DNA from 3 places in the Streptomyces sp. BB1-1-1 genome. Region 3 is predicted to be linked to each of the others. Evidence: riboswitches for the same ligand, from Rfam matches in the RefSeq annotation. Region 3 holds a riboswitch; each other region holds the start of a gene.

What was found. Region 3 has a riboswitch for cyclic di-AMP ahead of RI578_RS10185 (M23 family metallopeptidase). Riboswitches for the same ligand answer to the same signal wherever they lie in the genome.
Positions count from the first base shown of each region.
Region 1: linked by a shared signal. The riboswitch ahead of RI578_RS15585 (NlpC/P60 family protein) and the one ahead of RI578_RS10185 (M23 family metallopeptidase) in region 3 are both predicted to bind cyclic di-AMP.
Region 2: linked by a shared signal. The riboswitch ahead of RI578_RS05055 (LysM peptidoglycan-binding domain-containing M23 family metallopeptidase) and the one ahead of RI578_RS10185 (M23 family metallopeptidase) in region 3 are both predicted to bind cyclic di-AMP.

Region 1 covers NZ_CP134203.1:3,417,224-3,426,920, reverse strand. The annotation lists gene RI578_RS15620 (hypothetical protein) at 1-164, opposite strand, end outside; gene RI578_RS15615 (PspC domain-containing protein) at 151-1,587, opposite strand; gene RI578_RS15610 (PspC domain-containing protein) at 1,768-3,063, shown strand; gene RI578_RS15605 (response regulator transcription factor) at 3,060-3,806, shown strand; gene RI578_RS15600 (NlpC/P60 family protein) at 3,873-4,931, opposite strand; gene RI578_RS15595 (hypothetical protein) at 5,233-5,586, shown strand; gene RI578_RS15590 (tellurite resistance/C4-dicarboxylate transporter family protein) at 5,564-6,589, opposite strand; gene RI578_RS15585 (NlpC/P60 family protein) at 6,617-7,807, opposite strand; cyclic di-AMP (ydaO/yuaA leader) riboswitch at 7,814-7,996, opposite strand; gene pcrA (DNA helicase PcrA) at 8,238-9,697, shown strand, end outside.
Region 2 covers NZ_CP134203.1:1,102,453-1,112,149, forward strand. The annotation lists gene RI578_RS05050 (SGNH/GDSL hydrolase family protein) at 59-844, opposite strand; gene RI578_RS05055 (LysM peptidoglycan-binding domain-containing M23 family metallopeptidase) at 1,049-2,008, opposite strand; cyclic di-AMP (ydaO/yuaA leader) riboswitch at 2,011-2,170, opposite strand; gene RI578_RS05060 (tyrosine-protein phosphatase) at 2,594-3,391, shown strand; gene RI578_RS05065 (DUF6126 family protein) at 3,401-3,523, opposite strand; gene RI578_RS05070 (XRE family transcriptional regulator) at 3,520-4,170, opposite strand; gene RI578_RS05075 (aspartate aminotransferase family protein) at 4,288-5,673, opposite strand; gene dxs (1-deoxy-D-xylulose-5-phosphate synthase) at 5,674-7,659, opposite strand; gene ispG (flavodoxin-dependent (E)-4-hydroxy-3-methylbut-2-enyl-diphosphate synthase) at 7,687-8,841, opposite strand; gene hpnH (adenosyl-hopene transferase HpnH) at 8,846-9,697, opposite strand, start outside.
Region 3 covers NZ_CP134203.1:2,193,558-2,203,254, forward strand. The annotation lists gene RI578_RS10170 (GNAT family N-acetyltransferase) at 1-101, opposite strand, end outside; gene RI578_RS10175 (HPr family phosphocarrier protein) at 300-581, shown strand; gene RI578_RS10180 (GntR family transcriptional regulator) at 719-1,414, opposite strand; gene RI578_RS10185 (M23 family metallopeptidase) at 1,613-2,377, opposite strand; cyclic di-AMP (ydaO/yuaA leader) riboswitch at 2,390-2,554, opposite strand; gene RI578_RS10190 (pitrilysin family protein) at 2,747-4,135, opposite strand; gene RI578_RS10195 (pitrilysin family protein) at 4,132-5,484, opposite strand; gene RI578_RS10200 (DNA topoisomerase IV subunit A) at 5,806-8,262, shown strand; gene RI578_RS10205 (GTP-binding protein) at 8,259-9,368, opposite strand; gene RI578_RS10210 (DUF6082 family protein) at 9,688-9,697, shown strand, end outside.

The DNA.
Region 1 (9,697 bases), 1.2 Mb from region 3:
ACCCCGACCGCTCCCGCGGTGCAGAGACCGCCCACGACGAGGGGGACCAGCACGAACCACGGCGTCTCCCAGAGGCCGCCCGCGTCACCGGCGTAGATGACGCCCGCCAGGGTCAGGAAGAAGCCGGCCACCAGTCGTCCGGGCTGGAACCTATGACGCAGCACGGGTCACCTCCGCCTGTCCGACGCCAACCTGGAGGTCGAGGTCGAGCGTGCCGGCGTTCTTGCCGCCCGTGGTGGGGGCCAGGGTGACCTCCTTGTGCTTGCCCGGTGCCACATCCACGTCCTTCTTGTCGTCGCCGGGGAGCTGGATGTCGCCCACGCCCACCTCGACGCTCAGCCGCACCGTCACGTCCTGCGGCACGACGACCTGTATTCGGCCCATGCCCACGTCCGCCCGGGTGGTCACCGTCTGCCCCTCGGCCAGGTCCAGCCCGGACAGGTCGAGGGTGCCGCTGCCGGTACCGATGTCGTACTGCTCGCGTACGCCGGCCGCCGTCGTGGGCTCCCAGGTGGTCCGGACCCAATCGGTGCCGACGTCCTCGGGCACGGCGGTCGCCCCGGCGAGCAGGCCCGCCGTGATGATCGCCAGGAAGATCGAGCCGGCCCCTGTGCGCCCCAGGAAGGCGCTGACCGCGATGCCGACGCCGAAGACGGCGAGGGCGCAGGCCAGGCCGGTCTGCAGACTGGTGCCGAGCGGTTGTTCGTCCCAGGTCAGCCGGGTGCCGAGGAATGCCGCGAGCAGAGCGAGGAGGAACACGGCGCCGCCGATTCCACGGGGACCGCGCGGCTGCGGGGACCGCGCGCGCCGGTCGTTCGCGGCGGGGCGGTCATGGCCCCGGCCGCCGCGGCCGATGTTGACGGCCGCCGCGATGTCGCGGGCCTCGGAGTCCGGTGGGCCCCACAGATAGCCCGTCCCGCCGACGTGGGTGCCGTCCTTGACTATGGGGTCGCGCCACCAGGAGGGCCAAGTGAACATGATCGGGGGCGCCTGGGCCTCCGGTGGAGCGTCGGCGGCGGCCTGGGCGGAGAGCGGATCGGGGTCGGGAGCCTTCCGCTGCCGGGACCAGTACCCGGCGCCCGCGAGGACGAGGGAGAGGACGACGGCGAAGGTCAGCACCCCGCCGTTGTTCAGCATGGTGAGGAAGACCCCGCAGCCGACCAGGGCGAACAGCACGGCCGCCAGCGCCTGGCCGTCGACCCGGCCGGTCAGCAGCTTGCGCACCTCGTTCTCGTCCTCGTCGTCGTAAGGGACGAAGAGCCAGGCGAAGCCGTAGAAGATGAGACCGATGCCGCCGGTCGCGGAGAGCACGGCGAGGGTGATCCGGAAGATCACCGGATCCATGTCGCACTGCCGCCCCAGGCCCGCGCACACCCCGGCGAGCGTCTTGTGCCGACGGTCGCGCCGGAACTTGTGGGGCGGGCCGGGGACATCGGCGCCGGTGGGGGCGCCCGCGTCGGCTGCGGCACCGCCCGCGGCGTCCGCGGCATCCGCGGCGGGCGCGGCGCCCTGCGGCCCGGCGCCCAGCGGGGGGCGCGGGCCGGGACCGGGCCCCGGACCCGTCGCGGCGTGCTCGTGATCTGTCATGAGTCCATGGTGACGGGCGCGGCGCCGTGACGGCAGTCGGTTCGACCCTGGTCGGACCCTGATATCGGCCCTGACACGACGCCGGGGGAATGTTCGAGGATCGCCGGGCCCGAAGATCAGGGGAGTCTCGGGGACCGACCCTGATGCTCCGGCTCCCCCGACCGTGTGACCATCTGTGTCATGCCGGAAGCCGCAGCAGCAGCACCACTCGTCGAACCGCGGCCGCCGCGCAAGCTCTACCGCAGCAGCGACGGACGCTGGCTCGGTGGCGTGGCGCGGGGGCTCGCCGGACACCTCGGGCTGCCCGTCATCTGGGTGCGGTTCGCCTTCGTCGGCCTGTTCATGGCCGACGGCCTGGGCGCGCTGCTGTACGCGGCCTTCTGGTTCTTCGTACCGCTGGGCGTCGGCGGGGTCGACGCCCAGCGGCCGCCGTCCCTCGTCACCTCCGAGAGCTCGCCGGACGGCCGCCGCAGACTCGTCGCCCGCAAGCCCGACAAGGGCCAGATCGTCGCCCTGCTCCTCATGGTCGTCGTGGCCCTGGTCTTCGTGGGCAACGTCGACCTCGGCGGCGGAGCCAAGGCCTACCTCTGGCCGACCGTGCTCGTCGGTGCCGGCGTCGCCCTCGTCTGGCGCCAGGCGGACAACGCCCGCCGGGCCCGCTGGGCCGAGGTCGGACGTCACCGGCGCACCGTCACCCTGCTGCGCTCGGTGGCCGGTGTCCTGCTGGTGACGGCCGGTGTCACCGGCATCTTCGTCCTCCAGGGGTCCGCCGCCCACCTCGGCTCCGTCCTTCAGGCGGCCCTTGCCGTCCTCGTCGGTATAACGCTCCTCGCCGGTCCCTACCTGGTGCGCATGACGCAGGACCTCTCCGAGGAGCGGCTGATGCGCATCCGGGCCCAGGAGCGGGCCGAGGTCGCCGCCCACGTCCACGACTCGGTGCTGCACACCCTGACCCTGATCCAGCGCAACGCGGAGAGCGCGGGCGAGGTGCGCCGCCTCGCCCGCGCCCAGGAGCGCGACCTGCGCGCCTGGCTCTACAAGCCGGAGGGCAACGGCAAGGACGAGGACGACGAGCCCACCACCCTCGCCGAGGCCGTGAAGCGCAATGCGGCGGAGGTCGAGGACAAGCACGGTGTCCCCATCGAGGTCGTGGTGGTCGGCGACTGCCCGCTCGACGAGAGAATCAGCGCACAGATGCAGGCCGGACGCGAGGCGATGGTGAACGCCGCCAAGTACGGTGGCGAGGGCGGCGCCGTACAGGTCTTCGCCGAAGTCGAGGGCAGGACGGTCTTCGTGTCCGTCCGGGACCGGGGCCCCGGCTTCGACCTCGACTCGATACCCGCCGACCGGATGGGCGTCAGAGAATCGATCATCGGCCGCATGGAGCGCAACGGCGGCACGGCGCGGCTGCGCGCGGTGCCGGACGGCGGCACGGAGGTCGAGCTGGAGATGGAGAGGGCGGAGAAGACGTCATGAGCGACCCGACCGAGGCGAACGGAACGGCGGGAGAGGGCGAGGCGGCCCAGCCCGCACAGCCGGCGAACGGCGGCGCGGGGGAGCGTCACGTGCGCGTGGTGCTCGTCGACGACCACCGCATGTTCCGCACCGGCGTCCAGGCCGAGATCGGCCAGACCGCGCAGACCGGCGTCGAGGTCGTCGGCGAGGCCGCCGACGTCGACCAGGCCGTCACGGTCATCACCGCGACCCGGCCGGAGGTGGTCCTCCTCGACGTGCACCTCCCGGGCGGTGGCGGTGTCGAAGTCCTGCGCCGCTGCGCCCCTTTGATGAGCGACGCCGATCAGCCCGTCCGCTTCCTCGCCCTGTCCGTCTCGGACGCGGCGGAGGACGTGATCGGCGTGATCCGCGGCGGCGCCCGGGGCTACGTGACCAAGACGATCACCGGCACGGACCTGGTGAACTCCGTCTTCCGCGTCCAGGAGGGCGATGCCGTCTTCTCCCCGCGCCTGGCCGGCTTCGTCCTCGACGCGTTCGCCTCCACCGACGCCCCGCCGGTCGACGAGGACCTCGACCGCCTCACCCAGCGCGAGCGCGAGGTGCTGCGCCTGATCGCCCGCGGCTACGCGTACAAGGAGATCGCCAAGCAGCTGTACATCTCGGTGAAGACGGTCGAGTCCCACGTCTCGGCGGTCCTCCGAAAGCTCCAGCTGTCCAACCGGCACGAACTGACGCGATGGGCCACGGCACGGCGCCTGGTGTGACCGTGCGCGCACGGCGTCCGGCTCGCCCCCCGGAGCGCCTCGTCACGCGCGCGCGTACCGCCGGTGCTACGCCACCCGCGTAGCCCCCGCGAACGGCATCTGGTCGACGGGGGTGACGCGGACGGGTGCCGACGGGTTCGGGGCGTGGATCATCTGTCCCTTGCCGATGTAGATGCCGACGTGGCTGATGCCCGAGTAGAAGAACACCAGGTCCCCCGGACGCAGTTCGGACCGTGGGACACGGCGGCCCGCGTCGATCTGGGCGTAGGTCGTGCGGGGCAGGGAGACGCCGGCGGCGCGGTAGGCGGCCTGGGTGAGGCCGGAGCAGTCGAAGGCGTCGGGGCCGGTCGCGCCCCACACGTAGGGGCTGCCGAGCTTCTGGTGGGCGTAGGCGACGGCCGCCGCGGCGCGGGAGTCGGGGGCCTGGACGGAAGAGGCGGGCAGGGCGTCCCGGGAGTCCGCCGACGAGCGCGAGGCACGGTCGTCCGTGCCGTGGCCGAGGCGGGCGCGTTCCTCGGCGGTCAGCCGGGACAGCAGGCGGCGGGCCGCGTCCAGCTTGCCGGTGATGGTCGTGCGGTGACGTTTCAGCTCGGCCCGGCGTGACGTCAGCGAGGTCACCTCGATGCGGGCGGCTCCGCGCAACTGCTCGATCTCCCGCAGTTCCTTGCGCGCCCGGCCCACGGCGGCCGTCTGCCGACTGCCGGCCCGCTCGATGAAGGCGGCGCCGTCGAGATACCGGTCGGGGTCGGCGGAGAGCGCGAGTTGCAGGGCCGGGTCGAGGCCGCCGCTGCGGTACTGGGCAGCCGCGACCGAACCGAGTCGCTCCCGGGTGGAGTTGAGCCGGTCCGCCTTGCGGGCCGCCTCGTCCCGCAGTTTCTCCAGGCGCTGCTCGGCGGCGTCCGCCTTCTCCTTCGCGCCGTTGTACTTCTCGGTGGCGACCTCCGCCTCCTGGTAGAGCTTGTCCACCTTGGCCTTGACCTGCGCCGGCGTCGGTTCCGGATCGGCGTGCCCGGTGCCGGCGGCCAGCCCGGTCGCCGTCGCCGCGCCCGCGAGGGTGATCGTGGCCGCCGTTCGGGCCCCTCCGCCGCCCGTCGTGCGCTGTCGCGGCCTGCGGTGCGTTCCCACCTGCGATCCACGTCCTTCCGTACGACTCGACTCCGGTTGCCTGCGGGAGGACGCTAGGCGCGGCGGTAACGGCCGGGTGACGGGATGCGCGGAAGTGGCGGTACCGGATCGGCGGGCGACCGAATGTGACTGAGGGCTCACCCTGCGGCCGTCGTCTTCACGCAGGGTGATGACCGATGTCCCGGATCGGAGACGCACGAGGGGCGTGAGGTGTTATGGGGTGCATATATGCACCACGGGTCGTCGCCTCCGCCGGGCCGGTGTCCGAGGGTGTCCGGACCCCTCATTAGGCTCCGGCCTCATGGACGTACTCATCCACATCTTCGTCGGTCTGCACATCATCGGCATCGCCTCGCTCCTCGGGGGCTTCCTGACCCAGATGAAGGCGATGGGCCAGGGCACGGCGCGTTTCGTCCCCGCGATGCTGCACGGCGCACTGACGATGCTGGTCACCGGCGTCATCCTGATCGGCCTCAACCAGGCCGACGACCAGTCCGTCGACAACGTCAAGATGGGCGTGAAACTCGCCCTGCTGATCGTGATCCTCGGCCTGGTCTACGTGAAGCGCGACGACGAGAAGGTGGAGAAGCCGCTGTTCGGCCTGGTGGGCCTGCTGACCGTGGCGAACATCTTCATCGCGGTGCTGTGGACCTGATCTCCCCGGTGTCCGCACCCGCCGACGACCGCAGCCCCGACCGGGCCTGGAGGACCGCCCCCGCCGCGACCGCCAGCCACGCGGCCACCGCGATCCACAGCAGCGCCTGACCGGGCGCGTCCAGCCACGGGACGTCGAGGACGGCGGCGACGGACAGCGTCGCCGCCGCCGTCATACCGAGGGGGAACACGGTCGACCAGCGGCGCACGTCGTAGCGGATCCGGGGCCACGCGATCTCGGCGGCGAGCAGTACGGCGTACCAGGCGAGGTCGAGGGCGAGCAGGAAGACGGTCACGTCGTGCAGGACGGCGTAGTCGTCGTTGTTCCACAGGTACATGCCCGTCCCGGCCGCCGCGAGGAGCTTGGCGCCGGCGAGGGCCGAGATGGCGAGCGCGCCACCCGCCACCCAGTGGTCTCCGGAGCCCCGGGCCACCTGCCGCAGATCGAAGCGGAACAGGGCGATCAGGTAGAGCACGATCCCGAGCCAGAACGGCACCAGGGACGCGTGCGCCAGCCAGGCCGTCGAGGTGGTGGCGGCCAGTGTGGCGCCCAGCACGGCCACCCCCTCCGTGGCCACGCAGCCCAGGAACACCGCCCCGGGCATCCGGCGCCCCCAGTGCGTGACGACCAGGTACAGCAGTCCCGGCCACAGCAGCGCCGCCAGCGCCAGCAGTGCCGCCGCCACGGGTGACCAGCCGAACAGGGAGATGCGGGTGCCGAGCACGGTCGTCGCGGCGACGGCGGTGAGGGCGCCCGGCGTCCCGGCCCGCGTCACCCACTGGGCCCGCTCGACCAGCAGCAGGTAGACGAAGTTCGCCGCCAGTGTCAGCCAGGCGGCGCAGGCCAGGACCAGGGCGATCCGGGACAGGACCTCGTGGCCCGTCAGGTGCAGGGCGACCGACAGGATGCCGGTCGCCATGACCGCCGCCCCGGCCGCCGGCGGACGCTGCGCCCACCAGGCGCGCAGGGGGTAGGGGGAGGTGGGAGAGGTGCCGGATGACATGCGCCCGATGCTAAGGACCCGCGCGGCTCAGGCCGGGCGCACCACGCTGTGGATCGACGACTCGCCGTCGTAGAAGATCGACTCCTCGCGGACGTACGCGCCCGGCTTCGGGGCGTGGATCATCATGCCGTTGCCGATGTAGAGGCCGACGTGACTGAGGTCGTCGTAGAAGAAGACCAGGTCGCCGGGCTGGGCCTGGGAGACCGGGACGGTCGTGCCGGCGTCGACCTGGTCGTAGGTGGTGCGCGGCAGTGTCACCCCCGCGTCCTTCCAGGCGGCCTGGGTCAGGCCCGAGCAGTCGTAGGAGTCGGGGCCGGTGGCGCCCCAGACGTACGGCTTGCCGATCTGGGCGCGGGCGAAGGCGAGTGCCTTCTCGGCCTTGGTGCCGTAGGAGGAGTCCGGCGTGGAGGACCCGGTTTCCGTACCGGCGCCGCTGGAGCCCGAGGAGCCGGATGAGCCCGAGGAGGCGTCGCTCTCCTGCCGGTCGGCCTCCTCCTGCCGCTTGCGCTCCTCGGCCTGCTGCTTCGCGAGTTCCGCGGCCTTGCGGGCGGCCTCCTGCTGCTTCTTCTTCTCGATCGCCGCGAGCCTGGCCTTCTCCTCGGCGGTCAATTCGGAGAGCAGCTCACGCGCGGTGGCGAGCTTCTTCTGAACGGTGGCCTTGGCCGTCTTGAGGTCGCTCTGCGACTCGGTGAGCGTCTGGAGGCTCTCGGTGGCCTCCCGGCGCTTCTCCATCGTCGCCGACTGCTGTGTGACGTAGTCGTCGACCGCGTCCTTCTGGCGGCCGGTGAGCCGGTCCATCAGGTGGGTCCGGTCGACGTAGTCCTGCGGCGAGTCCGCGAGCAGGAAGGTCGCGGTCTCCGGGACCGTGGAGCCCGTGCGGTACTGGGCGGAGGCGAAGGAACCCAGCTCCTCGCGCGCCTCGTTGAGCTTCTGGGTGCGCTCGGCGACGTCGTCGAGGAGGGTGTCGACGCGCTTGCGCTGCTTGGAGGTCTTCTCCTTGGCCGCGTTGTACTTCTCCGTCGCCGACCCCGCCTGGCGGTACAGGTCGTCGACCTTCTTCTCGACCTCTTCCAGGCTCGGCCTGTCGTCGTCCGACGGCGCGGCGGTGGCCGTCTGGGACAGCAGGGCGACGGAGGTGAGGGCCGCCGTGGCGAGGGCGGGGGTCCGTATGCCTGCGACGCGCGTACCCGTGGGACGCGACTTGCGGTGCGACGCCAAGGAGGCGACTCCTTCCAAAGCTCCGCCTACCGGGTTAGCTGTCGGGTTCGGGCGGTGTGGCGCGGAAGGGTTGCCCTACGGCGGATCCGCCCCCGTGGAGGGCGGTGCGGCCGATTCACCCCAAGGTTCTCGGTCGGGTCCCCGGCTCCGGGCGCCGTGCGGGCACGTCGGACTCGGCGGAGGCCGCGCGGCCCGGCGACGTTCGCCGGAGGGGGTCGTGCGGCCTGTCCGCACCGTAGCCAACTCGTGTGGCGGCTGTGAAGGTTGGTGGGTGATATGCCCGATACATTTTCGTGACCTTCGGTGTGCGGCCCCACTTCGGTCACTCTTCGTCGCCCGCTCTGTCGCAGGGCGTGCCCGGTGGCGGGATCCCGGCCATTTTCCGGGGTGGCGGCGGGTTGTCGGTGGGGCGCCCTAGACTCGGAGAGCGATGAGCAGCCTCTTTGACGACAGCTTCCTGGCGAGCCTCCAGACCCCCCGGGGTCACGAGGAGGAACCTCCGCCGCCGCCCGAGGACGATCACGGACCGGAGCCGGTTCCGCACGATCTGTTCGCCGGGAAGTTCGACGCGCCGCCGGAGCGGGACACCCACTACCGGGACGGCGCCCCGCGCCCCGCCCTGGACGCGGCCGCGCTCCTGGCGGGGCTGAACGAGAACCAGCGCGCCGCCGTCGTCCACTCCGGCTCCCCGCTGCTCATCGTGGCCGGCGCGGGCTCGGGCAAGACCCGCGTGCTCACCCACCGCATCGCCCACCTGCTGGCCGAGCGGAGCGTCCACCCCGGCCAGATCCTCGCGATCACCTTCACCAACAAGGCCGCGGGCGAGATGAAGGAGCGCGTGGAGCAGCTCGTCGGCCCGCGCGCGAACGCGATGTGGGTGATGACCTTCCACAGCGCGTGCGTCCGCATCCTGCGCCGCGAGTCGAAGAAGCTCGGGTTCACCTCGTCCTTCTCGATCTACGACGCGGCCGACTCCAAGCGGCTCATGGCGCTGGTCTGCCGCGACCTGGACCTGGACCCCAAGCGCTTCCCGCCCAAGTCCTTCAGCGCCAAGATCAGCAACCTGAAGAACGAGCTGATCGACGAGGAGGACTTCGCCGCCCAGGCGGCCGACGGTTTCGAGAAGACCGTCGCGCAGGCCTACGCCCTCTACCAGTCGCGGCTGCGCGAGGCCAACGCCCTCGACTTCGACGACCTGATCATGACGACGGTCAACCTGCTCCGCGCCTTCCCGGACGTCGCCGAGCACTACCGCCGCCGCTTCCGGCACGTCCTGGTCGACGAGTACCAGGACACCAACCACGCCCAGTACTCCCTGGTCCGCGAGCTCGTCGGCACCACCGAGCACGCCGTCGACGTGCCGCCCGAGGCCGAGGTCCCGCCCGCCGAACTGTGCGTGGTGGGCGACGCCGACCAGTCGATCTACGCCTTCCGCGGCGCCACCATCCGCAACATCCTCCAGTTCGAGGAGGACTACCCGGACGCGACGACGATCCTCCTGGAGCAGAACTACCGCTCCACCCAGACGATCCTCACCGCCGCCAACGCGGTCATCGAGCGCAATGAGTCCCGCCGCCCCAAGAACCTGTGGACCAACCAGGGCGCGGGCTCCCAGATCACCGGGTACGTCGCCGACACCGAGCACGACGAGGCCCAGTTCGTCGCCGACGAGATAGACCGCCTCACCGACGCGGGCGAGGCGAAGGCCGGCGACGTCGCCGTCTTCTACCGCACCAACGCCCAGTCCCGTGTCTTCGAAGAGGTCTTCATCCGCGTCGGCCTGCCCTACAAGGTCGTCGGCGGCGTCCGCTTCTACGAGCGCAAGGAGGTCCGGGACGTCCTGGCCTACCTGCGGGTGCTGGCCAACCCCGAGGACTCGGTGCCGCTGCG
Region 2 (9,697 bases), 1.1 Mb from region 3:
CAAACCGGCAAAGCGACCCCGCGGCCGTCCGCCGCGCGCCCCGCACCCCGCACCGCCGTCAGGCCACCGCCGCGATCCGCACCTTGATGTCGTCCGGCGACAGCGCCCCCTTCGCGGTCACGTGGTCGCCCGACGACTCGCCTCGCAGCCGGCGTCCGATCCACGGCACCAGGTACTCGCGTGCCCAGTGCACGTCGTCGCGCCTGACGTGCAGGGTGCCGCGGGGCGGCAGCGGCGGCCAGGGCTGGTCCGGGTCGGCGGGGACGCGCAGGCCGAGGGCCTGGCCCGCGCGCAGCGCCACGCGGGTGTGGCCCTCCGGCGACAGGTGCAGCCGGTCGGCGTCCCACGCCCTGCGGTCCTGGACGCTCCGGAGCGACCACAGGTCGAGCACGGGGCAGCCGTAGCGGTCGGCGACGGCACGGACGTGCCCGTTGTAGGTCGCGATCTTGCCGCGCAGATGCTTGAGGACGGGCACCCCACGGGTGTCGAAGCCGGTCGTCACCAGGACGGTGCCGGCCGCCGCGGCCAGCGCGGCCACCGCGCGTTCGAACCGCTCGGCCACCTCGTCCGGATCGGTGCCGGGCCGGATGATGTCGTTGCCGCCCGCCGCGAACGAGACCAGGTCCGGCGCGAGTTCGGCGACCCTCGGGACCTGCTCCGCCACGATCTGGTCGAGCAGCCTGCCGCGCACGGCGAGGTTCGTGTACCTGAAGTCGCCCTCGGGGCGCCGGTCCGCGAGCAGTACGGCCAACCGGTCCGCCCAGCCGACGAACGACCCGTCGGGGCCCGGGTCGCCGACGCCCTCGGTGAAGCTGTCCCCCACCGCCACGTACGACCCGATCACTTCTCTGCTGTCACTCTTCGAATCGTCTGCCACGTCGGCCCATGATTCACCTTGGAATGTGACCTACGCGACCGTAGGAAAGGGTTGACGGGCGGTGAGAAAAACCACGCCTAAAGTGTTCGTCAATTCCGGAATACACCGAAGGCCGGACCCGGGGATCGGGGTCCGGCCTTCAGCGGCGCGGAGGCCGCGCCCAAGCGGTCGTCAGAGAGAGACGCCGTGCGAGCGCAGGTAGGCGATCGGGTCCACGTCCGAGCCGTAGTCCGGCGTGGTGCGGATCTCGAAGTGCAGGTGCGGACCGGTCACGTTGCCGGTGGCACCCGAGAGACCGACCTGCTGACCCGCCGTCACGGACTGACCGGCGGAGACGGAGAGCGAGGACAGGTGGGCGTACTGGGCGTAGTGGCCGTCGGCGAGCTGGATGACGACCTGGTTGCCGTACGCGCCGCCCCAGCCGGCGGAGACGACGGTGCCCGCGCCGACGGCCTTGAGCGAGGTGCCGGTCGGGACGACGAAGTCCGTGCCGGTGTGGTAACCGCTGGACCACATGCTGCCGGTCTGGTGGTACGGGGTGCCGACGCTGCCGCCGGGCACGGGGGAGGTGAAGCCGCTGGTGGTGCCGGCGGACTGGGCGCTCGTGTCGGACGAGTCCGAGGACGAGGTCTTCGCGGCGTCCGACGACTTCTCGGCCGACTCGGACTTCTCGGAGGACGACTTCTTCGGCGCGGCGGGCTTCTCGGCCGGCTTCTCCGACTCGGCGGAGGAGGGGGCCGAGGACTTGGCGGCCTGCTCGCCGACCGAGAGCTTCAGGCCGGGGTGGATCAGCGACGGGTCCGAGCCGACGACGTCACGGTTGTCCGCGTACAGCTTCTTCCAGCCGCCGTCGACGTCCTGCTCGTCGGCGATCTTCGAGAGGTAGTCACCGCTCTTCACGGTGTACGTCCGCGAGTCCGAGTTCTTCTCGGCGCTGCTGCCGGCGGCCTTCTTCGCGGTCGTCGGTATGGACTGCACGGCCTGTTCGGAGACGGACTGCGCGGGAGCGGCGTGGGCGCCGGCGGCACCCAGCAGCGGCAGCGCGAGCGCGGCGCCACCGGTTCCGGCGACGGCGATGGTGCGGGTCAGGCGCATGGCCCTGGTACGGCGGTGCTTACCCTTCGCGGGCATGGCGATTTCCTCTCCGGCGCCTACGAGGTGAGCTGTCGGGTGCGAGCTGGAGATGCCCGGCCGCGTCGAGACGCGGCTTAACCCCAAGCCGTTCCGGGAACCGGAACAGGCAGTTGTACCTGTGGGTCCCCCGCTCCTGCCGTGTACGGGTGGTGGATGAGTGCGGGCTCCGGTCGGCGGCAGGATTAGGCGTCCGTCCGGATCGGTGGTGAACGTAAGGGACCAAGACGCGCGGGGACAAGCGAGGGGTTCCATTGACAGGTGTTCCGATTGATCCTTTACGGGAATTACCGGTCACCCTCCGTCGATTCGCGCAGTGCCCTTTCGCGTAAACAGCCTTGAAAACCGGCCGAATTACGTGAACATGACGAGCAACGCACGGTCACGGATATGACGCTGCTCACGCGCCGCCTCTCCAGCCCCTTTCATTCCAGGGCCAGTTGGAATGAAGGTGCTAATTCGGACAGAAGGTTTAGATGCGGCGCAGTCGGGCGGCCGTGCCGCCGAGGCCACCGGACCGTGCCGTATCTTCGAGTGGTGCCCGTCGGCGAGCAGCGCCGGCGGGGCGGAGTGGGAGGAGCCCCCGTGACGCAGCAGGTCCCGTCGACCGAACCCGAGCTGGCCGGTGTGCGTAACTTCCGTGACGTGGGCGGGCTGCCGACCGTGGACGGGCGGCGGGTGCGACACGGCGTGCTGTTCCGCAGCGGCCACCTGGCGCACGCCACCGGGGAGGACGCCGCGTTCCTGGCCTCGCTGGGCCTGCACACCATCTTCGACTTCCGCAACGCGGCCGACCAGAAGCTCGAGGGCCCGGACGTCGAGCTGCCCGGCGTACGCAATGTGAACCTGCCGCTGAGCGATCCGGCCGATGGTGCCGAGTTCTGGAAGATGGTCCGCGACGGCGACCTCGACCAGCTGCACGAGATCCTGGCGGACGACAAGGCCGCCAACCGGATGATCGAGTCCTACCGCATGATCATCAAGGAGCGCACGGCGGAGCACTCCCGGGTGCTGCACGCGCTCGCCGAGGACAGCGTCCCCGCCCTGATGCACTGCGCGGCCGGCAAGGACCGCGCGGGCCTGTCGATCGCGATCACCCTGCTCGCCCTGGGCGTCGAGAGCGACGCCATCGTCGACGACTACCTGAAGTCGAACGCCACGCACCGCCGCTACAAGGTGCGCCGCAGCAGCTCCGCCGCCTCCGCCTACTCCCCCGAGGTCATGGAGCTGCTCAGCCCCCTCTTCGACGCGCGCGCCGAGTATCTGGCGGCGGCCTTCGAGACGGTCGAGGAGACCTGGGGCGGGGTCGACGCCTACCTGGAGAAGGGCCTGCGGATCACGCCGGAGACCCGGGAGCGGCTGCGCGAGCGGATGCTGGACTGAGCCACCCGCTCACCGGCTGTTGGCGCCCACCTCGAAGAGCAGGTAGATGAAGGCCGCGAAGACGTGGCCCACGACGAGGTAGATGAAGAGCCGCACCCACAGGGCGCGCGGGAACTTCTCCTGCAGGTTCATGGCGTCTCTCCGAGGGTGGGGTGGGCCGACGTGGTGGCCGGTCCCAGGCACAGCGCCGTCGCCGGGCTCTGCAGCAGGGTGTGGACGAAGAGGAGGTCGACCCCGTCGGCGTCCTGAGCGGCGATCCGGTGCGGGGTCAGCGAGTCGAAGTGCGCGCTGTCACCCGGACCGAGCCGGTGCACGGTGTCCCCGAGGCGCAGACGCAGCCGGCCGCGCAGGACGTGCAGCCACTCCTCCCCGGGGTGCACCCGCACGATGTCACCCTGTGAGCCGTGCGGCACATGGACCCGCAGGGCCTGCATCCCGCGCCCGGCCCCGCCGGCCTGCCAGTACGTCCAGCCGCCCGCGAACGTCGGCTCCATGGCGTCGGCACGCACGACGGCGTCCCGGTCCGCGGCCGTCTCGCCGAGCAGCTCCGAGACGGTCGTACCGTAGACACGGGCGAGGGAGAGCAGCATCGGCAGCGAGGGCTGGCGTTGCCCGGTCTCCAGGCGGGAGAGGTGGGCGGGCGACAGCCCGGCGGCCCGGGCCGCCGCCTCCAGGGTGAGGGCGGCCCTGCGCCGCAGGGCGCGCAGCTGCGGTGCCACGACGGACACCGCGTCCGCCGGCGCGTCCGGCGACGGCGGACCGGTCTCATGGGAGGTCATGCCTCCATTCAGCCCGAAACTTGCCCGGCAGGCAATTTCCTTGCCTCAGAGGCAAAAGAGGCGAACGAGCCGGCGAGAGGCAGTCCTCAGAGGCGAAGACGGTCGCGGGTGGACGCGCTAACGATTGCCCACCGCCTGCCTGACCAGGGTCTTTCCGAAGTCCCACATGAGGCCGCCGCCGTTGTGGGCGTCGTCCATCACCTCGGTGAACGCATCGACGAACCGGTCGGCGTCCGCCGCGTCGATGATCAGTGGCGGGATCAACTTGATCACCTCCAGGTGGTCGCCGGACACCTGCGTCAGGATCCGGTGCCGTTGCAGCAGCGGCACCACGACCATCTGCGCGAACAGACCCTTGCGCGCGGCCTGCAGCATCGTCCAGCGACTGCGCAGCTTCAGGGACCTGGGCCGGCCGAACTCGATGCCGATCATCAGCCCCCGCCCCCGGACGTCGGCGAGCAGCTCGTAGCGGTCCACCAGTTCCGTCAGCCGGGACTTCAGCCGCTCCCCCACCGCGGCCGCGTTCGCCACGATCTCCTCGTCCTCCATCACCGACAGCACCGCGAGCCCGGCCGCCATGGCCTGCGCGTTGGACCCGAAGCTCGCCGAGTGGACCTGCACCCGGTCCATCGAGGAGAACACCTTCTGGAAGATCCAGTCCTTGCCCAGCGTGGCCCCCACCGGCACGTATCCGCCGGACAGCGCCTTGGCCACGCACACCAGGTCGGGCTCGACGCCGTCCTCGTGCTGGAAGGCGTAGAACCTGCCCGTCCGGCCGAGGCCCGTCTGCACCTCGTCGGCGATCAGCAGCGCCTTGTGCCGGTGCAGCAGCTCCTGCGCGGCGCGCAGATAGCCGGGCGGGGCCTCGTGCACGCCCTTGCCCTGGACCGGCTCCACGATCAGCGCGGCCACGTCGCCGTGCTTGAGCTCCCGCGCCAGGGCGTCCAGGTCGCCGAGCGGGACGGCGGTGTCGGGGAGCAGCGGGGCGAAGCCGTCGCGGAAGCCGTCCTCGCCGTTGACGGACAGCGAGCCGGTGGTCAGCCCGTGGAAGGCGTGCGAGCAGTACAGGACCCTCGGCCTGCCGGTCGCGTACCGGGCGAACTTCAGCGCGGTCTCGACCGCCTCCGTGCCGCTGTTGCCGAAGAAGACCCGGTCCAGGTGCGGGCTGTAGGAGAGCAGCTTCTCGGCCAGCAGTCCGGGCAGCGGCGGGCAGTCGAAGCGGGTGAGGTCGGCCAGCGAGGCGTCGAGGACGTCGTGCAGCGCCTTGCGTACGACAGGGTGGTGGCGCCCCAGGCCCATCACCGCGAACCCGGCGAGCATGTCCAGGTAGTCGTTGCCGTCCGCGTCCCAGAAGTGCGCGCCCTCGGCCCGCTCGTAGACCTTGTCGAAGCCGATGGTGTGCAGCATGCGCGGCAGCTGGTGGTTGAGGTGCTTGGCGTGCAGCTCGTACCGCTCGGCTCCGCGCTCGGCCAAGAGCGCGGCGAGATCGAACTCCTTGGTCATTCAGTTCTCTCCTTGGACTGGCGTGACGGTCCGTACGTCCCCGGCCTGATCTCCGGCCTCTTCCCCGGCCTGTGCATCGACGGCCTCTGCACCGACGGCCTGTGCACCGACGGCCGGTGCGCCTACGGCCAGGCTCGCGCTGATCCGCCCGGCGATCTCGACCGGCGTGAGACCGATGTCGGCGAGCACCTCGGCGCGCTTGGCGTGCGCGAGGAACTGCTCGGGGATGCCGAACCGGCGCACGGGTACGTCGACGTCGGCGTCGCCCAGCGCCAGCGCCACCGCCGAACCGACCCCGGCGGCACGGCTGTTGTCCTCCACGACGGCCACCAGACGGTGCCGGGCGGCCAGGGGCGCGAGCGCCGGGTCGACGGGTTTGACCCAGCGCGGGTCGACGACGGTGCACCGGACGCCGCGGGCTTCGAGCAGCTCGGCGGCGCGGAGGCAGACGGGCGCCATCACGCCGACGGCCACGAGCAGCACCTCGGGCCGGTCGGCCGCGTGCAGGACGTCCATGTCGCCGACCCGGTCGACGGCGGGTACGGCCGGTCCGACGGACTCCTTGGGGAAGCGCACCAGCGTCGGCGCGTCGTCGACGGCGACCGCCTCGCGCAGCTGGGCACGCAGCTGGTCGGCGTCGCGCGGGGCGGCGATGCGCAGGCCCGGGACGACCTGGAGGACGGACATGTCCCACATGCCGTTGTGCGAGGGCCCGTCGGCACCGGTGACGCCGGCCCGGTCGAGGACGAAGGTGACCCCGCAGCGGTGCAGGGCCACGTCCATGAGCAGTTGGTCGAAGGCGCGGTTGAGGAAGGTGGCGTAGACGGCGACGACCGGATGGAGGCCGCCGGTGGCGAGCCCGGCCGCGGACACGGCGGCGTGCTGCTCGGCGATGCCGACGTCCCAGACCCGGTCGGGGAAGCGTTCGGCGAAGGCGGCGAGGCCGACCGGGTGCAGCATGGCCGCGGTGATCGCCACGACGTCGTCGCGTTCCTCGCCGATCCGGACGATCTCCTCGCCGAACACGGAGGTCCAGGACGGCCCGTTCGAGGGGCTGAGCGGCGCGCAGGTGAGCGGGTCCATCACACCGACGGTGTGGAAGTGGTCCTCCTCGTCGCGCAGGGCGGGTTCGTAGCCACGGCCCTTCTCCGTGAGGCAGTGCACCAGCACCGGCCCGTGGAAGCGTTTCGCGCGCCGCAGCGCCGACTCGACGGCCCCGATGTCGTGCCCGTCGATCGGGCCGACGTACTTCAGCCCCAGGTCCTCGAAGAGCCCCTGCGGGGCGAAGGCGTCCTTGAAGCCCTTCTTGGCGCCGTGCAGGGCCTCGTAGACGGTGTTGCCGACCACGGGGGTGCGCTGGAGGACGTCCTTGCCCCAGGCCAGCACCCGCTCGTAGCCGTCGGTCGTCCGGAGCGTCGCGAGGTGGTTGGCGAGGCCGCCGATGGTCGGGGCGTACGAGCGTTCGTTGTCGTTGACGACGATGATCAGCGGCCGGTCCCTGGCCGCCGCGATGTTGTTCAGGGCCTCCCAGGCCATGCCTCCGGTGAGCGCGCCGTCGCCGATGACGGCGACGACGTGTCCGCGCTCCCCCTGCACCTGGCGGGCCTTGGCGAGGCCGTCGGCCCAGCCGAGGACGGTGGAGGCGTGGCTGTTCTCGATGACGTCGTGCTCGGACTCCTCGCGCGAGGGGTAGCCGGACAGTCCGCCCTTGCCGCGCAGCTTGGAGAAGTCCTGACGCCCGGTCAGGAGCTTGTGTACGTAACTCTGGTGGCCGGTGTCCCACAGGATGCGGTCGGCCGGTGACTCGAAGACCCGGTGCAGGGCGACGGTGAGTTCCACCACGCCCAGGTTGGGTCCGAGGTGTCCGCCGGTGCGGGCGACCGCGTGCACCAGGAAGTCCCGTATCTCGTCGGACAGTTCGCCGAGTTCCGCCTCGGACAGCGCCTTCAGGTCGCGTGGTCCCCGGATGCTCTCCAGAATCGTCACGCTCGGGCCCCCTTCGGTCCGTGCTGTTCAGCTCACGGTGACGGCCGGCTCCCCCGACGCGCCGTCCTTCTCCATCTGCTCGGCGATCCGCGTCGCCTCGTCGATCAGCGTCTCCACGATCTTGGACTCGGGAACGGTCCTGACGACCTCGCCCTTGACGAAGATCTGCCCCTTGCCGTTGCCGGAGGCGACACCGAGGTCGGCCTCCCGGGCCTCGCCGGGGCCGTTGACGACGCAGCCCATGACGGCGACGCGCAACGGCACCTCCATGCCCTCCAGACCGGCCGTGACCTCCTCGGCCAGCTTGTAGACGTCCACCTGGGCACGCCCGCAGGACGGGCACGACACGATCTCCAGCCGGCGCTGCCTGAGCCCCAGGGACTCCAGGATCTGGATGCCGACCTTGATCTCCTCGACCGGCGGGGCCGACAGGGAGACACGGATGGTGTCGCCGATGCCCTGGGAAAGCAGGGCGCCGAAGGCGACGGCCGACTTGATGGTGCCCTGGAAGGCGGGACCGGCCTCCGTGACACCGAGGTGCAGCGGGTAGTCGCACTGGGCGGCGAGCTGCCGGTACGCCTCGACCATCACGACCGGGTCGTTGTGCTTGACGGAGATCTTGATGTCCCGGAAGTCGTGCTCCTCGAAGAGCGACGCCTCCCACAGGGCGGACTCCGCGAGCGCCTCCGGGGTCGCCTTGCCGTACTTCTGAAGCAGGCGCCGGTCCAGCGAGCCGGCGTTGACGCCGATGCGGATCGGCGTGCCGTGATCACGGGCCGCCTTGGCGATCTCCTTGACCTTGTCGTCGAACTGCTTGATGTTGCCGGGATTCACACGGACCGCCGCGCAGCCCGCCTCGATCGCGGCGAAGACGTACTTGGGCTGGAAGTGGATGTCGGCGATCACCGGGATCTGCGACTTCTTCGCGATCACGGCAAGGGCGTCGGCGTCGTCCTGCGTGGGGCAGGCCACCCGCACGATCTGGCAGCCGGACGCCGTCAGCTCGGCGATCTGCTGGAGCGTCGCGCCGATGTCCGACGTCCGGGTGGTGGTCATGGACTGCACCGACACCGGGGCCCCGCCCCCCACCGGGACCGGCCCGACCTGGATCCGTCGCGACACGCGTCGCTCGGCGATCGGCCGGACCGGTACCTCGGGGACGCCCAGGGGGATGGCGTTCACGACGTCAGTCCCGGTTCGAGGAGACGGTCTCGCGCATGGCACGCAGGGACTCCTTGAGGGAGCCCATGGTGGCCAGGACGGCGGTGGGCTCGTAGCCGCAGTGCGCCATGCAGTTGGCGCAGCGCGGGTCCTTGCCGCGGCCGTACTTGTCCCAGTCGGTGTCCTCGATCAGCTCCCGGTACGTCGGGACGTACCCGTCGCTCATCAGGTAGCAGGGGCGCTGCCAGCCGAAGAGGGAGTAGTTCGGGATCGCCCACGCGGTGCACGGGAAGTCGACCTTGCCCTCCAGGAAGTCGAGGAACAGCGGGGAGTGGTTGAGCCGCCAGCGGGCCCGGTTGCCGCCCGAGAAGGCCTTCTTGAACAGCTCGCGGGTCTGCTCCACGCCCAGGAAGTGCTCCTGGTCGGGCGCCTTCTCGTAGGCGTAGGCGGGCGAGATCATCATCTCGTCGACCTTGAGGTCGTCGTTGAGGAAGTTGAGGACCTCGACGATGGTCTGCGGGGTGTCGGTGTTGAAGAAGGTCGAGTTGGTGGTCACCCGGAAGCCGCGTCGCTTGGCCTCCTTGATGGCCTCCACGGCCTCGTCGAACACTCCCTCCTTCGCCACGGACTCGTCGTGCCGCTCCCGCAGCCCGTCGATGTGCACCGCGAAGGCGAAGTACGGCGAGGGCTTGAACTTGTCCATCTTCTTGCGCATGAGCAGCGCGTTGGTGCACAGGAAGACGTACTTCCGCTTGGCCACCAACTGACGGACGATCTCGTCGATCTGAGGGTGCATCAGGGGCTCGCCGCCGGCGATGGAGACCATCGGCGCTCCCGATTCGAGCACCGCCCCCACGGCCTGCGCGACCGGCATGCG
Region 3 (9,697 bases):
TCAACGGTGATGGGGCGGACGCGCGCGGTGCCGCCGTCGCGCAGCACCACGTCGGCTTCCCAGTGGGCGGGGTACTCGTGCCGGTCCGACGAGGTCTGCATGGGCCCCAGAGTACGGCTCGCGTACGACAACGGCGCGAGGCAGTCTGTGGAGGACGGAAGGTCGGGCCGAGGCCGCGGTCCGACGACCACACGGGGCGGCGGCAGCCGTCCTCGCAAGCTTCACGATGTGGGAAACTGGTCTAGACAAGACTGGTCTAGACAACCTGAAACCCCTGAAAACCTGAAGGGCAGCATCACATGGCTGAGCGCCGCGTCAACGTCGGCTGGGCCGAGGGTCTCCACGCCCGCCCCGCCTCCATCTTCGTCCGAGCCGCCACGGCCACAGGCGTCCCGGTGACGATCGCCAAGGCCGACGGGTCCCCCGTCAACGCGGCCTCCATGCTGGCCGTCCTCGGCCTCGGCGCCCAGGGTGGCGAGGAGATCGTCCTCGCCGCCGACGCCGAGGGTGCGGACGCCGCCCTGGACCGGCTGGCGAAGCTGGTCGCCGAGGGGCTCGAGGAACTCCCCGAGACCGTCTGAGCAACGCGACACCGAAAGGCCCGCCCGGAACTCCGGGCGGGCCTCTTGTTTTCCCTTTCCGCTTCCCCCGTTTTATGGGCAGCAGGGCAGCAGAAAATAGCCCCCGAATTACTCCCTCTTTGTATACGGCGCCCGTGTTAATACCGCAGGCTCGGCATGTTTACGGCACGTTGCGATTTCCTCACACGCTCCGCCCGCTCGCCCCCGGAGACGAATCGCAGCCGGTGCGCCGGCGTCGACCGCTCGGTGTGCAGCGTCATGAGCGCCCGCGCGCGCTCGCCGTCGCCCCGGGCCACCGCGTCGACGATCGCACCGTGCTCCGCCCAGCACTCCACGGGCCCGGCCGACGCCTCCACGACGTACATCCAGGCGATCTTGTGGCGCAGCTGGGTCAGCAAGGCCGTCAGCGAAGGGCTGCCGGCGGCCTGGGCGAGAGTCTCGTGGAACCACCCGTCCAGTGAGCGCAGATCCTCGCTGTTGCCCTGCCTGGCGCGCTCCTGCCCCAGCCTGACCAGCCCGCGCAGCACCTTGAGGTGGGCCTCGGTGCGGCGCCGGGCGGCCCGGGAGGCGCCGAGGGGTTCGAGGAGCGTGCGCGTCTCCAGCAGGTCGGCGGCCTCCTGCTCGGTGGGTTCCGCGACGCACGCGCCCGCGTGCCGCCGCGTCACCACGAAGCCTTCGGCCTCCAGCGTGCGCAGGGCCTCACGGACGGGGACGCGGGAGACGCCGTAGCGGCGGGCCAGGAGTTCCTCGGTGAGCCGACTGCCGCGTCCGTGGACGCCGGTGACGATGTCGTCCCGGATCGCCGTGCACACCGAGTGCGCCGGAATACGCATGCCCGACCTCCGCCTTAATCCCCGTGAAACGTCGACGATTGACGTGTGCTCAGTGACTCTAGGCCAATCAAGCGCATATTCCGACGGCAGGGCGGATTTCATGGATAATTTTTGGTCAGCGACGCTTCCACCCAGGGAAATGAATGCGAAAGCCCCGGCTCGGGGAGCCGGGGCTTTCGGATGTCGTACCGTCCGTCGTCAGACGTTCACGCCGTGGGAGCGGAGGTAGGCGACGGGGTCCAGGTCCGAGCCGTACTCGGGGCTCGTACGGGCCTCGAAGTGCAGGTGCGGTCCGGTGACGTTGCCGGTGGCGCCGGACAGGCCGATCTGCTGCCCGGGGACGACCGCCTGGCCGACCGAGACGCCGATGGACGACAGGTGGCCGTACTGCGTGTACGTGCCGTCGTGCATCTTGATCACGACCTGGTTGCCGTACGCCCCGCCCCAGCCGGCCTCGACGACGGTGCCGACGCCGACCGCGTGCACGGACGTACCGCTGGAGGCGTGGAAGTCGATGCCGGTGTGGCTGCCGGAGGACCACAGCGAGCTGCCGGCCTGGTAGGCGGTGGAGACGTAGGAGGCGGTGATCGGCGACACGAAGGTGTTGAGGCGCTCGCGCTCCGCCTCGCGCGCGGCGCGCTCCTTGGCCTCGCGCGCCTCCTTGGCCGCCTCGGCCGCCCGCTCGCGCGCGGCCTCCTGGGCCGCCTCACGGGCGGCGGCGTGCCGGGCCGCCTGCTCCTGCGCGGTGGCCTGGGCGTCGATCTCGTCGGCTATGGAGTCGCCGATGGTGATGACCGGGGTGAGTCCGCTCTGCTCCGCCTGGGGCTCGGCGGCGAGCGCCGGAGCCGCGAGGGTGCCGACGACGCCGGTGGTGGCGAGGGCCGCGACACCCGCCGCGCGGGCGGTGGTGCGGTGCACCCGGCTGGGACGACGGTGCTTCCCGGTGGCGCGCGTGAACGCCATGTAGAGGCTGGTCCTTTCCTTCCCTCTCGCCTACCGGGTTAGCTGACGGGTTCGGAGGTGGAAGGTCTCCTACGGACCCCCTCGCTGCGCGCGCGGGCGTCCGATTCACCCCAGGGACTGCGATGGGTCCCCGGCTCCCCTGGCTCGCGCCGTACGGGGACTCGGCGATGACTGTCCGGTGCCGCGGGTGCGGCGCACTGCCTGACGAACAGCCCGGATGACGCTAAACGCGGCTGCGTTCAATCCTCAAACGCAACAAGACTTTTGTAGCGCACGCCACAGGGCAGACAGGCAGCCTCTCCCCCAATTCGGACAAATGGCGGCCCTGGTGACACTCCGGTCACCAGGGCCGCCCGCGCGCGTGTGCCGCTACTCGGCCGCCACCACGGTGACTTCACCGATGCCGAGGGCCTCGACGGGCTCCTTGATCTGCGCCGCGTCGCCGACGAGGACCGTCACCAGACGGTCCACCGGGAAGGCGTTCACGACCGCCGCCGTGGCCTCCACGGTGCCCGTGGCGGCGAGTTGGCGGTAGAGCGCGGCCTGATAGTCGTCGGGCAGGTGCTGCTCGACCTGGTCGGCCAGCGTGCTCGCCACGGCCGCCGCCGTCTCGTACTTCAGCGGCGCAACGCCCACCAGGTTCTGCACGGCGACGTCACGCTCGGCGTCGGTGAGACCTTCCGCGGCGAGCTTGCGCAGCACCGTCCACAGGTCCTCCAGGGCGGGACCGGTGTTGGGGGTGTCCACGGAGCCGCTGATGGCGAGCATCGCGGCGCCCGTGCCGTCGGGCGCGGAGCGCATGACCTGCCCGAAGGCCCGTACACCGTAGGTGTAGCCCTTCTCCTCGCGCAGGACGCGGTCCAGGCGCGAGGTGAGGGTCCCGCCGAGGCAGTAGGTGCCGAGCACCTGCGCGGGCCACACGCGGTCGTGCCGATCGGCGCCGGTGCGGCCGATCAGCAACTGCGTCTGGACGGCGCCGGGTCGGTCCACGATGACGACCCGGCCGGTGTCGTCGGCGCTCACCGGGGGTACGGGACGCGCTTCGGCGACGGAGCCGGTCCACGCGCCCAGCGTCTCGCCGAGCAGCGCGTCGAGGTCGACGCCGGTGAGGTCGCCGACGACCACGGCGGTGGCGGTGGCGGGTCGGACGTGCTTCTCGTAGAAGGCGCGTACGGCCGCCGAGTCGATGCTCGCGACCGTCTCCTCGGTGCCCTGGCGCGGGCGCGACATACGCGTCCCGGCCGGGAACAGCTCCTTGGAGAGTTCCTTGGCCGCGCGGCGCGAAGGGTTGGCCAGCTCGTGCGGGATCTCGTCGAGCCGGTTGCGGACCAGCCGTTCGACCTCGCTGTCCGCGAACGCGGGGGCCCTGAGCGCGTCGGCGACCAGGCCCAGGGCCTTGGCGAGGCGTGAGGCCGGCACCTCCAGGCTCAGCCGGACGCCGGGGTGGTCGGCGTGTGCGTCGAGGGTGGCACCGCAGCGCTCCAGTTCGGCGGCGAAGTCCTCGGCGGAGTGCTTGTCGGTGCCCTCGGAGAAGGCGCGCGCCATGATCGTGGCGACACCGTCGAGGCCGGCCGGCTCCGCGTCCAGGGGGGCGTCGAGGAGCACCTCCACGGCGACGACCTGCTGGCCGGGGCGATGGCAGCGCAGCACGGTGAGGCCGTTGTCGAGGCTGCCGCGCTCGGGGGCCGGGAACGCCCACGGCTTGGGCTCGCCGGCCCGCGGCTGGGAGTGGAATTCCATGGTGGCGAGCTCGGTCACTTGGCCGCCTCCTCGTTCTCGTCGGTGGCGTCGTTCTCGTCGGCGGGGGCGGTCGGCTCGTAGACGAGCACCGCGCGGTTGTCGGGGCGCAGGCGGGCCTTGGCGACCTCCTGGACCTCCTCGGCCGTCACCTCCAGCACCCGCTGCACGGCGGTGAGGGCGAGCTGCGGGTCGCCGAACAGGACGGCGTACCGGCACAGTTCGTCGGCGCGGCCCGCGACCGTGCCCAGGCGGTCCAGCCACTCGCGCTCCAACTGGGCCTGGGCGCGCTCCATCTCCTCGGCCGTCGGGCCCTCCTCGGCGAACCGGGCGAGCTCCTCGTCGATGGCGGTCTCGATGACCGGCACCTCGAAGTCACCGGACGTCTTCACGTCCAGCCACCCCAGGGAGGGCGCTCCGGCGAGCCGCAGCAGGCCGAATCCGGCGGCGACGGCCGTGCGGTCGCGCCGTACCAGCCGGTTGTACAGGCGGGACGACTCACCGCCGCCCAGGACGGTGAGGGCCAGGTCGGCCGCGTCGCACGCGCGCGTGCCGTCCTCCGGCAGACGGTAGGCCGCCATCAGGGCGCGGGCCGGGACCTCCTCCTCGACCACCTCGCGCAACTGCCCGCCCATGACGTCGGGCAGCGAGCCGTCCCGGGGGGCCTGCTTGCCGTCGTGCGAGGCGATGGAGCCGAAGTACTTCTCGATCCAGGCGAGCGTCTGCTCGGGGTCGATGTCGCCGACGACCGAGAGCACCGCGTTGTTCGGCGCGTAGTAGGTGCGGAAGAACGCGCGCGCGTCCTCCAGCGTCGCCGCGTCCAGGTCGGCCATGGAACCGATCGGCGTGTGGTGGTAGGGGTGCCCCTCCGGGTAGGCGAGGGCGGTCAGCTTCTCGAACGCGGTGCCGTAGGGCACGTTGTCGTAGCGCTGGCGGCGCTCGTTCTTGACGACGTCCCGCTGGTTCTCCATCGACTCGTCGTCCAGCGCGGACAGCAGGGAGCCCATGCGGTCGGCCTCCAGCCAGAGGGCGAGCTCCAGCTGGTGGGCGGGCATGGTCTCGAAGTAGTTGGTGCGCTCGAAGCTGGTGGTGCCGTTGAGCGAGCCGCCGGCGCCCTGCACCAGTTCGAAGTGGCCGTTGCCCTTGACCTGGGCGGAGCCCTGGAACATGAGGTGCTCGAAAAGGTGAGCCAGGCCGGTGCGTCCCTTGACTTCGTGGCGCGAGCCGACGTCGTACCAGAGGCACACCGCCGCGACCGGGGTCAGGTGGTCCTCGGAGAGCACCACGCGCAGGCCGTTGGCCAGGCGGTGCTCGGTCGCTGTCAGGCCGCCGGAGCCTGCCTGGGCTGTGGCCGTGTGACCCATGGGCATGTACGTCCCTTCGATCGCGAAATTCTCGGTGGAAACACTTGGTGGATCATTGGGCGGAACTGCGGAATTCCGCCGATCCTGCCACTGTATGCAAGCGTGCGGGACACCGGTGGAGTTCCCGGACCTCGTACGCCGAGAGCGAGAACGGGGTTGGCGGCCCCAGCGGCCCGACCGGGGCGAAGGCGCGGGACGAGGGCGTACCCTGCGGGCAGCGCCGGGCCGGGCAGCCCGTGACGGGTCCTGGTCGGTCGCTGTCAGTGCCGCAGTCCACAATGGACCGCGTCAGATCACCGTTCACGCTTCAGCAAGGAGCCGGCAGCGATGGCCCGCCGTAGTACGAAGACCCCGCCGCCCGACGACTCGTACGAGGAGAAGATCCTCGACATCGACGTCGTCGACGAGATGCAGGGCTCCTTCCTCGAGTACGCGTACTCGGTCATCTATTCCCGCGCGCTGCCGGACGCCCGCGACGGCCTCAAGCCGGTGCACCGCCGCATCGTCTACCAGATGAACGAGATGGGCCTGCGGCCCGAGCGCAGCTATGTGAAGTGCGCCCGCGTCGTCGGCGAGGTCATGGGCAAGCTGCACCCGCACGGCGACGCGTCGATCTACGACGCCCTGGTGCGCATGGCCCAGCCGTTCTCCATGCGCGTCCCCCTGGTCGACGGCCACGGCAACTTCGGCTCCCTGGGCAACGACGACCCGCCGGCCGCCATGCGGTACACCGAGTGCCGGATGGCCGAGGCCACCAGCCTGATGACGGAGTCCATCGACGAGGACACCGTCGACTTCGGCCCCAACTACGACGGCCAGGAGCGCGAGCCGGTGGCGCTGCCCGCCGCCTTCCCGAACCTCCTGGTCAACGGCGCTTCAGGTATCGCGGTCGGCATGGCCACGAACATGCCGCCGCACAATCTGCGCGAGGTGATCGCGGCCGCCCGGCACCTGATCCGGTACCCGAACGCGGACCTCGAAGCCCTGATGAAGCACGTTCCGGGCCCCGACCTGCCCACCGGCGGCCGGATCGTCGGCCTGCCCGGCATCCGGGACGCCTACGAGACGGGCCGCGGCACGTTCAAGATCCGGGCGACGGTCGCCGTGGACACCGTGACGGCCCGCCGCAAGGGTCTCGTCGTCACCGAGCTGCCCTTCGCCGTCGGCCCGGAGAAGGTGATCGCCAAGATCAAGGACCTGGTCGGCTCGAAGAAGCTCCAGGGCATCGCCGACGTCAAGGACCTCACCGACCGCGAGCACGGGCTGCGCCTGGTCATCGAGATCAAGAACGGCTTCGTGCCCGAGGCGGTCCTGGAACAGCTCTACAAACTGACGCCGATGGAGGAGTCCTTCGGCATCAACAACGTCGCCCTGGTGGACGGCCAGCCGCTGACACTGGGCCTCAAGGAGCTGCTGGAGGTCTACCTCGACCACCGCTTCAACGTCGTACGGCGCCGCAGCGAGTTCCGCCGGAGCAAGAAGCGCGACCGTCTGCACTTGGTCGAGGGCCTGCTCACCGCCCTGGTCGACATCGACGAGGTCATCCGCCTCATCCGCTCCAGCGAGAACTCCGCACAGGCCAAGCAGCGCCTGATCGAGCACTTCTCGCTCAGCGACGTCCAGACCCAGTACATCCTGGACACGCCGCTGCGCCGGCTCACCAAGTTCGACCGCATCGAGCTGGAGTCGGAGAAGGAGCGGTTGAACGCGGAGATCGAGGAGCTGACCCGGATCCTCGACTCGGACGCGGAGCTGCGCAAGCTCGTCTCGACCGAACTGGCCGCGGTGGCCAAGAAGTTCGGCACCGACCGCCGCACGATGCTGCTGGAGTCGTCCGGCGCGCCGGTCGCCGCGGTTCCGCTCCAGGTGGCGGACGACCCGTGCCGGGTGCTGCTGTCCTCGACGGGCCTGCTGGCCCGCACCGCGAACGACGAGCCGCTCGTCACGGAGGCCGGCGCCAAGCGCGTCAAGCACGACCTGATCGTCTCGGCGGTGCCGGCCACGGCCCGCGGCGAGGTGGGCGTGGTGACGTCGGCCGGGCGCCTGCTGCGGGTGAACGTCGTGGACCTGCCCCAGCTCCCGGAGCCGATGCCGACGCCGAACCTCTCGGGTGGTGCGCCGCTGGCGGAGTTCGTGACCCTGGAGGACGACGAGACGGTCATCTGCCTGACCACCCTGGACGAGTCCTCACCCGGCCTGGCGCTCGGCACGGAACAGGGTGTCGTCAAGCGCGTGGTGCCCGACTACCCGACCAACAAGGACGAATTGGAGGTCATCGCCCTCAAGGAGGGCGACCGGATCGTCGGCGGCGCCGAGCTGCGCACCGGCGACGAGGACCTGGTCTTCATCACGGACGACGCGCAGCTGCTGCGCTACCAGGCCTCGCAGGTCCGCCCGCAGGGCCGTCCGGCGGGCGGTGTGGCGGGCGTCAAGCTCGCCGACGGCGCCAAGGTCATCTCCTTCACGGCGGTGGACCCGGCGGCGGAGGCGGTGGTGTTCACGGTCGCCGGTTCGCGCGGCACGCTGGACGACTCCGTCCAGACCACGGCCAAGCTCACGCCGTTCGACCAGTATCCGCGCAAGGGCCGCGCCACGGGTGGCGTGCGCTGCCAGCGGTTCCTGAAGGGCGAGGACTGCCTGGCCTTCGCCTGGGTGGGCGCCACCCCGGCGCTCGCCGCGCAGAAGAACGGCACCCCCGCCCAGCTCCCGGACATCGACCCGCGCCGCGACGGCTCGGGCGTGTCGCTGCCGAAGACGGTGGCGGTGGTGGCGGGACCGGCCTAGGCCCCGTCCCGGGCACCGGGCGGCGGTTCCTCGCCGCCCGGTTCCTCGGCGTCTGGTTCCTCGCCGTCGGGGTCCGGTACGTAGCGCAGGACGCCCCACATTCCGTGCTCGTCGGCCGGTGGGGCGTCGGCGTCCCTGCGGCACGCGTCGAGTTCCTCGCCGAGGGCCGGCGCGTCGATGCCGGAGCCGATGAGGACCAGCTGGGTGCGGCGGGCGTCGGCGGACGCCCAGGGCTCCGGGTAGAAGCGCAGGAAGCGCCCCACGGCGTGGACGGCGTACCGGTTCCGCGTGTCGTACGGGCCGAAGTCGACGTACCCCTTGATCCGGTACAGGCCCTCCGGCCGGCTGTCGAGGAACCGCATGAGCCCGCGCGGGTCGAGCGGGACGTCGGAGACGAACGACAGGGTGTCGTAGGCGGCGTGCAGATGCTCGGCGTGGGCGCCGCCCCTGGAGTGGTCGTGCAGGTCGTCGAAGGACAGCTGCCCCACGCGCTCCTCGCTCGGCCGGCAGTCGTAGAGGAACTCCGGGTCGATACGGCCGTAGGTCGCGGGCACCACGGCGGCGCCGTCCGCGAGCGAGTGGACGAGGGCGAGCACGCGCTCGGCGTCCGGAGCCCGGTCGGTCTTGTTGACCACGATCAGGTCTGCGAGCGCCAGGTGCCGGTCGATCTCGGGGTGTCTGTCGCGCGTGGCGTCGAACTCGGCGGCGTCGACGACCTCGACGAGTCCGCCGTAGACGACCTCGTGCTGTTCGCTGGCCAGCAGCATCCGCACCAGTTCCTGCGGCTCCGCGAGGCCGCTGGCTTCGATGACGATGACGTCGATGCCGGCCTCGGGGCGGGCGAGCCGCTCCAGGTACCCGTCCAGTTCACTCGCGTCGACGGCGCAGCACAGGCATCCGTTGCCGAGTGACACGGTGGAGTCGCCGAGTGCGCCGGCCACGGCCATCGCGTCGATCTCGATCGAGCCGAAGTCGTTGACGATGGCACCGATACGGCTGCCTCCGCTGCGGTGGAGGAGGTGGTTGAGGAGTGTGGTCTTTCCGGAGCCGAGGAATCCGGCGAGTACGACGACCGGGATCTGCTGCGGAGTCGGGCGATGCCCCACCGTGCGACCTCTCTCTCACCTACGCGTACGCCGGCCCGCGGCGGGGCGTACACCCACGTACGGAACTGCCTGATCAGGATACGAGCCGGCGGAGTGCCCGCGGAGTGAACGATTGTTAGCAGCACTTGCTGGGCAGACGTTTTGCATGGCGCCGGACTGTGCGACCCTCGCTTCCCTCCGTGCGCCGCCTCTCCGCCTCCCCGCCGGTCAGCGCCGCTCGGCACTCTGGAGGCGGCAGCGCCACCACATCGCTCGCCGGTCCCCGTCAGCCGACCCGCACTCGACGACCGGCGGGCGGTCGCCTGATTCGGGGGTTGACATGGTCACAC